Linked DNA regions of Spartinivicinus marinus. The protein of the gene in region 2 interacts with the protein of the main gene of each other region in a pairwise test. Links are inferred from orthologs where the notes say so. Each region holds a gene or a part of one and is shown on either strand. Other genes may lie near its edges. The genes, in order: dnaQ and dnaE.

Region 1 (3,311 bases), 690 kb from region 2 along the record:
AATTAGAGCATTGGTTACCTTATATTTTTGGTTATCATCTGGTGCAAGTAGGTGTTTCTCCAGATTTACGTCTGGTTGATACCTGTAGAATCGCCCACAAAGTCATTTTAACCCCTCGTTTAATTACAACCAACTGCTCGCAATTACAAGGTTCCCTCACGGAATGGCCGATACAACCCAACAGTGTTGATATGGTGCTTCTCCATCATGCGTTAGAGTTTTTTGAAAACCCACACCGGCTGCTTTTTGAAGCGAATAAAGCGATTATTCCAGGTGGTAAGCTCATTGTAATTGGGTTTAACCCTTATAGCTTATTGAACCTGTGGCGTGGCCTTGGGTTCCCTCATTACAAGTTTTTACGTCAAGCACACTTTATTCGTCCAGGGCGCTTACAAGACTGGTTTAAGTTGTTAGGGTTTTCTCTGGATAAAGTATGCTATCCGGCTGTAAAGTTGGCGGATACCTACTACCCCACCAAATTGGATCGTTACTGTGAATCCATTGGGCTAGGCATTGGTAGTTTTTATATAATGCAGGCCACCAAGGAAACTGTGGGGATGACGCCAATTAAGCCATTATGGCGACCAACGGCTCCTAAGGTGGTGACACTACCCCTGGCTGAACCAACGACCAGGCGATAAGTCGTTTTAATTGGATAAATGAGCGTTTGATGAAGCAAGTTGAAATTTTTACTGATGGTGCTTGTAAAGGTAATCCAGGACCTGGAGGGTGGGGGGCTCTACTCCGTTATGGAGGGGTTGAAAAAGAGCTATTTGGTGGTGAAGAAAACACCACCAATAATCGAATGGAATTAATGGCGGCGATTGAAGGCCTGAAAGCTTTGAAACGTTCCTGTCAAGTGAGTATCACCACCGACTCTCAATATGTACGCCAAGGTATTACCCAGTGGCTACCTCGTTGGGTTGCCCGTAACTGGCGTACATCATCTAATCAACCAGTCAAAAATCAGGACTTATGGCAGCAGCTGGCAGAGCAAACCAGTAAGCATCAGGTAGAATGGTGTTGGGTAAAAGGTCATAGTGGCCATCCAGAGAATGAGCGAGCGGATGAGCTAGCAAACCAAGGTATTACAACGCTTTTGTCGTAAATTTTTTATCAACACAAAATTGAATCAGGTAGCAACACGATGCGCACAATTGTGCTGGATACTGAAACCACAGGTATTGATCCAAAGCAGGGCCACCGAATTATCGAAATTGGCTGTGTTGAGGTCATTAATCGCAAGCTAACGGGTAATTCTTACCACCAATACATTAATCCTCAGCGTGAAGTGGAGCAGGAAGCAATTGAAATTCATGGTATTACTAATGAAATGTTGGTGGATAAACCGGTATTTGCTGAAATAGCGGCTGACTTTTTTGAGTTTATTAAAGGCGCTGAGCTGGTTATTCATAATGCACCCTTTGATGTGGGCTTTATTAATCATGAGTTTGGGCTGTTAGCCAGCAATAATCCTGGCACCGTAGAAAACTATTGTCGTATTACTGACTCATTAGTGTTAGCAAGAAATAAACACCCTGGCGCTAAAAATAATTTGGATGCACTCTGTAAACGTTATGGAGTTGATAATTCAGCACGGACTTATCATGGCGCATTATTGGATGCGGAAATACTAGCAGATGTTTATTTGCTAATGACGGGTGGGCAAACGGCACTTGCTTTTGGAGGCAGTTCTCAAAACCAAGGAGGAGGGCAGAGTAATCAGGGGCAAATCAAGCGGCTTGCTGCTGATCGGCCACCTCTACCTGTGATTAGCGCTACCGCAGATGAGTTAGCTGCTCATGAGGCAAAGCTTGATGTCATTGCACAGCAAGGCCAATGTGTGTGGCGAGATAAGTATGAGAGTAGTCATTGATAAGGGGCTCTGAAGCCCCTTGAAATGACTACTAAATAAAGTGGGTTACCATGAAATAACCCACTCCACCTAGAACTAGCGTGTAAGGCAATGCCATGATCACCATTTTTCCATAGGAAAGGCGAATTAAAGGTGCTAAGGCAGACGTTAGCAGGAATAAGAATGCAGCTTGGCCATTGGGCGTAGCCACACTGGGTAGGTTAGTACCGGTGTTGATAGCGATAGCTAGCTTTTCAAAATGCTCTTTACTAATCAGGCCATTATCAAATACCTGTTTCACTTCGTTAATATAAACAGTGGCAACAAATACGTTATCGCTGATCATTGATAATAAACCGTTAGCAATAAAGAACATGCCAGGTTGGGCGGATACATCCATTTCTAATACCCAGTTTATGATAGGTGAAAACAGATGCTGGTCATGAATAACCGCTACAATACCAAAAAATACGACAAGTAGTGCGGTAAAGGGGAGTGCTTCTTCAAAGGCTTTACCAATTTGATGTTCTTCAATTATGCCCGTGAAAGCAGTAATTACCACAATCACCAATAACCCAATAAAGCCTACCTCTGCTACATGAAAGGCAAGCCCTAAGACGAGTAAAATGCCCGCAATAGCTTGAATGATTAAACTGGCAATATCCTTTTTATTACGTTGTGCCGCTTCTTCTTTGGCAAAGTCAACCAAGACAGCTCTAACACTTTCAGGAATTTGCTCACCATAACCAAACCAGTGAGTTTTCTCTAAGACAATGACAGTTAATAAACCTGCCGCAAGAACAGGCATAGTGACTGGCATCATGACCAAGAAGAAGGCAATAAAATCCCAGCCTACTTTTTCTGCAATTAATAGGTTTTGTGGCTCACCCACCATGGTACACACGCCACCCAGGGCTGTACCAACAGCGGCATGCATCATTAAACTACGCAAGAAAGCTCGAAATTGCTCTAGATCGCGCCGATGAATATCCACAATACTGTCATCAGCATGGGGGTCATGTTCTGAGTGTTGGAATTTTTTACCTGAGGCAACTTTGTGATAAACGGAGTAAAAGCCTACGCCAACACTGATAACGACCGCTGTCACTGTTAACGCATCAAGGAAGGCGGATAAAACAGCAGCAACAATGGAAAATAACAGTGATAGAATGACTTTTGAACGAACAGAAATCAGGATCTTGGTAAAAGTAAACAGCAGTAAATCTTTCATAAAGTAGATCCCTGCAACCATAAACATCAGGAGCAGGATAACGGGAAAGTTTTGTTCTACTTCATGCTTAAGTGCATCAGGTGATGTCATCCCCAATACAATGGCTTCGATAACCAGTAAGCCGCCTGGCTGTAATGGGTAACACTTGAGTGCCATGGCTAAGGTGAAAATAAATTCTGCAACAAGCGCCCAACCGGCAATAGTGGGTCCCATTAGAGATAAAAT
Region 2 (4,412 bases):
CTGGTCATCTGCAAACTTACGATCACCATGTAACTCATCAAAATCATTAAAAATATACTCAACATAATCGAGAGTATATGGCCGCTGAGGGTGACGAGCGATTTGCGCTCGTTGCCAAGCGGTTAACTTGCTGAAAACCTGCTGAGTCAGCGACTTACTTTTAGTCTTAAGCTTTTCTATTTCTTCAGCAATATCAATATCATAACTGCTGTTCTGCTCAGTTGAACTTAGGCTTTCTATTTTGGCTTCCAGCTCTGCAATCGGCTGCTCAAAGTCTAGGTATTGGGGGTTCATAGTCGTAATTCTTGCCTTACTATTACGGTGGCTGCTAACGGATTATGCCCAACTAAAAAGGAGCATAAGATACGTGATTGTGACTACTTAGTCGAGTGCAGTGACACAATAGACCTGTTTTATCATTTAACAAATTATCCATACTGCAACTCAACTGAATTTTTTCCATACTGTTTTTTCAGCGCTTGAATTAGCTCATCAGTTGGGGCTATCCACCATTGATCAGACAATATCAATTTAGCCTTCGCATCAGGTTTTTGGTATTCAATGGTAATGGGTAGCTGCCCTTTATATTCTGCCAACAGGGTAGCCAAATTCTCTACAAAACCTGGCTTAAAGGCTTGCTCTGAAATTACTAACTGAAGCTGTCGTGCATATTTGCTGCGTGCTTCCGTTAAATTAGCTAACGATTTAGCACGTACTTTCAGGTTATTAGTGTAGTCATCATGACTCACTTCACCTTCTACAATAACTAACGCATCTTTTTCCAGTTGCTGCTGATACTGTTCAAATTGATCTGAGAATACAGAGACCTCAATTCTTGCAGTACGATCATCCAAAGTGATAAAGGCCATTTTCTGGCCACGCTTGTTACGCATGACTCGCAAAGCAACGATCAATCCTGCAATGTACTGGCTTTCTCGGGCTGGTCTTAAATCAACAATGCGATTTCTGATAATGTGTCTAATTTCAGACTCATACTGATCTATGGGGTGACCAGTTAAATACAGCCCAAGGGTTTCTTTTTCTCCTAACAAGCGCTGGTTATCAGGCCACTCATAGGTGTTATAGTAATACTCATAACAGTCTTGCTCAGTTTCAGCTATTAGCTCACCAAACAAGTCACCATGACCACTGTCCTGGCTTTTTGCTTCTTGATCAGCTGCTTTTAACGCATCTTCCATAGCAGCGAACAAGACAGCTCGATTTTTACCTAGCAATGCCTTTTCCTGATATCGAGCTGGGCCCAGTCGGTCCAAAGCCCCTGAACGTACAAGAGCTTCCATCACCCGTTTATTAATTTTTTTACCATCTATGCGTTTACAAAAATCAAATAGATCCTTAAAAGCACCACCAGCTTTTCGTGCTTCAACTATGGCTTCAATCGGGCCTTCTCCAACGCCTTTAATTGCCCCTAAACCATAAACGATGTCATCCTGATCGCTCACGATAAATTTATATTCACTGATATTCACATTGGGTGGTGTAATATTCAGCTTCATCGAGCGGCATTCTTCAATCAGAATCACCACTTTATCAGTATTATGAATATCTGAAGACAACACCGCAGCCATAAATTCTGCTGGGAAATAGGCTTTCAGCCAGGCTGTTTGATAAGAAACTAGCGCATAAGCAGCTGAGTGAGACTTGTTAAATCCATAGCCTGCGAACTTTTCCATCAAATCAAAAATATAAGTCGCTTGTTCTGCAGGAATGTGATTGTCCGATGCACCCTTATTAAATATTTCCCGCTGTTTGGCCATTTCTTCAGGTTTTTTCTTACCCATAGCTCGACGAAGCATATCAGCCTGGCCTAAAGAGTAATTAGCCAGCACCTGGGCAATCTGCATAACCTGTTCCTGATATAGGATTACACCATACGTGTTGGATAATACTGGTTCCAAATCAGGGTGGGGATATTCGACGGTAGCACGGCCATGCTTACGATTAATAAAGTCATCCACCATCCCTGACTGAAGTGGTCCTGGCCGAAACAATGCTACCAATGCGATAATATCTTCAAAACAGCTAGGCAATAGACGCTTAATCAGTTCTTTCATCCCACGGGACTCAAGCTGAAACACTGCCGTTGTTTCCGCTCGCTGCAGCAATTTAAATACTAACTCATCGCCTAAATTTATCTGGCTAATATCAATGGGTGCTTCACTTCTAATCGCCCGACGCTTATTAATTGTTTCTAATGCCCAATCAATAATGGTGAGGGTTCTTAACCCCAAAAAGTCGAACTTAACCAACCCAGCCTGCTCAACATCATCTTTATCAAACTGAGTAACTAAGCCATGACCTTCTTCATCACAATAAAGGGGAGCAAAGTCTGTGAGTTTAGTTGGTGCAATCACTACACCACCAGCATGCTTCCCTACATTACGGGTTGTCCCTTCCAGCTTAAGGGCCATCTCCCAAATTTCTTGAGCGGCTTCATCGCCAGCTAAAAACTCTCGAATGGTTTCTTCTTGCTCATAGGCTTTAGATAACGTCATCCCTACTTCGAAGGGAATCATTTTAGACAGTTTATCCGCTAACCCATAGGACTTACCTTGCACCCTTGCCACATCTCGCACTACTGCTTTCGCAGCCATGGTTCCAAAAGTGATAATTTGGGAAACTGCATCCCGACCATAGTTTTGCGCGACATAATCAATGACCCGGTCCCGGCCATCCATACAGAAGTCAACGTCAAAGTCAGGCATCGACACCCGCTCTGGATTCAAAAACCGCTCAAATAGCAAGTCATATTCTAATGGATCGAGATCAGTAATTTTCTGAGCATAGGCCACCAACGAGCCTGCACCCGAACCTCGCCCAGGGCCTACCGGTACGCCGTTATTTTTCGCCCACTGAATAAAGTCCATCACGATTAAGAAATAACCGGGAAATCCCATCTGTAGGATAATATCCAGTTCGAAATTAAGTCGATCAATATACTGCTGGTGCAGGTTTTCATAGTCTGGCGTGGATGGATCTAAAGTTAAAGCCAAACGCTCTTCAAGCCCTTGACGGGAAAACTCACGGAAAAACTGATCCATGGTTTTACCTTCTGGCACCGGATATTCTGGCAAGAAATACTTACCTAGCTGCACCTCAATGGTACAACGTTTGGCAATTTCTACTGTATTGGTCAGCGCTTCTGGAATATCAGCAAAAATCTCAGCCATTTCCTCAGGAGAGCGCAAATACTGTTGTTCACTGTACCGTCGCGGACGACGGGGGTCGTCTAATACTCTGCTCTCACCAATACACACCCTTGCCTCATGAGCATCAAAGTCTTCTTGATGTAAAAAACGGACATCATTGGTTGCAACAACAGGACAGTGGCAAATTTCAGCCAGCGCTACCGCAGCATGTAAATATTCTTCATCATTTTCGCGCCCAGTCCGTTGTAGCTCTAAATAAAAACGATCAGGAAAAATTGCCTGCCACTCTTTAACTATTGACTCAGCTTGCTGCTGATGGCCAGCCAGTAGCGCACAACCAATCTCACTGAGCTTGCCCCCAGAAATGGCAATTAATCCTGCCGACTTACCCTTAAGCCAATCCTTTTTGATTATGGCTTTGTCATGATGCTGGTTGGTTTGATAAGCCTGTGAAATCAGTTCCGTTAAATTACGATACCCTTCTTTATTTTGTATTAATAGCAACATTGGTAATGGAGAAGCATCGGCTTCTTCATTTTCCAGCCAAATATCTACACCACAGATAGGCTTAATCCCTGAAGCCAACGCAGCTTTATAAAACTTAACTAAAGCATACAAATTCATTTGATCTGTCACAGCAACAGCCGGCATTCCTTTAGCTGCTGTTTCAGCAATCAAAGGCTTAATTTTTACAATGCCATCAATCAGTGAATACTCTGTATGTAATCGCAGATGAACAAAATTTGGCGCGTTATTAGACATGGAGTCCTCTAAAGCCTAAGTGACTAAACATAAAATCTTTTGCGGCTATAATGAATTTGGCTAAGTAAGTTTAACTAATGACCTGATAGTCAACTGAGTTTTGTATTTTCACAACATAACAGTTCAGCTATTTTATAAAACCCCAATTTATTTACTAGCCCGAATATTTCTTCTACTCTCAAAGAGCTTGCAGACTCTATCAAAACAGCCCACTCATTGGTTTATTTGCAAAAGACTCGCACCTAACAAAAAAGTGTGTTTTCATTATCAGTCACGTGCAATACAACAAAATCGAAAGCCATGTAGAGTCACACTAATGCTTTGCCCTAGTCCACAACAAATATTACAACACCGACTAGTTTGCCTGATTGTTGTGCTGACTTTAATAAGTATTTCCAGTCAGTCTGTTGCTCACTGCTCCCGAATTAAAGTATCAGGCAACCCAGAATACCCACCATTATTGTGGCGAGATAGAACCAA

What was found.
Region 1: the proteins of dnaE (region 2) and dnaQ interact in binary tests that used the Escherichia coli proteins (3 or more experiments, as listed by UniProt). The link is inferred for Spartinivicinus marinus from one-to-one orthologs.

What each region holds. Positions count from the first base shown.
Region 1 is NZ_JAPJZK010000001.1:215,575-218,885, reverse strand. What follows is about bases 24-3,011. They hold dnaQ (DNA polymerase III subunit epsilon), read left to right. Parts: upstream 24-1,147; coding sequence 1,148-1,876; downstream 1,877-3,011. Other genes in these bases: nhaB (sodium/proton antiporter NhaB), read right to left, coding at 1,908-3,011; rnhA (ribonuclease HI), read left to right, coding at 671-1,108; OQE68_RS01030 (class I SAM-dependent methyltransferase), read left to right, coding at 24-641. In the rest of the region: more of OQE68_RS01030, read left to right, coding at 1-23; more of nhaB, read right to left, coding at 3,012-3,311. UniProt on the Escherichia coli protein: DNA polymerase III is a complex, multichain enzyme responsible for most of the replicative synthesis in bacteria. The epsilon subunit contain the editing function and is a proofreading 3'-5' exonuclease.
Region 2 is NZ_JAPJZK010000001.1:903,420-907,831, forward strand. The notes cover bases 229-4,317. They hold dnaE (DNA polymerase III subunit alpha), read right to left. Parts: upstream 3,933-4,317; coding sequence 429-3,932; downstream 229-428. Other genes in these bases: OQE68_RS04345 (acetyl-CoA carboxylase carboxyltransferase subunit alpha), read right to left, coding at 229-294; OQE68_RS04355 (substrate-binding periplasmic protein), read left to right, coding at 4,249-4,317. Outside these bases: more of OQE68_RS04345, read right to left, coding at 1-228; more of OQE68_RS04355, read left to right, coding at 4,318-4,412. UniProt on the Escherichia coli protein: DNA polymerase III is a complex, multichain enzyme responsible for most of the replicative synthesis in bacteria. This DNA polymerase also exhibits 3' to 5' exonuclease activity. The alpha chain is the DNA polymerase catalytic subunit.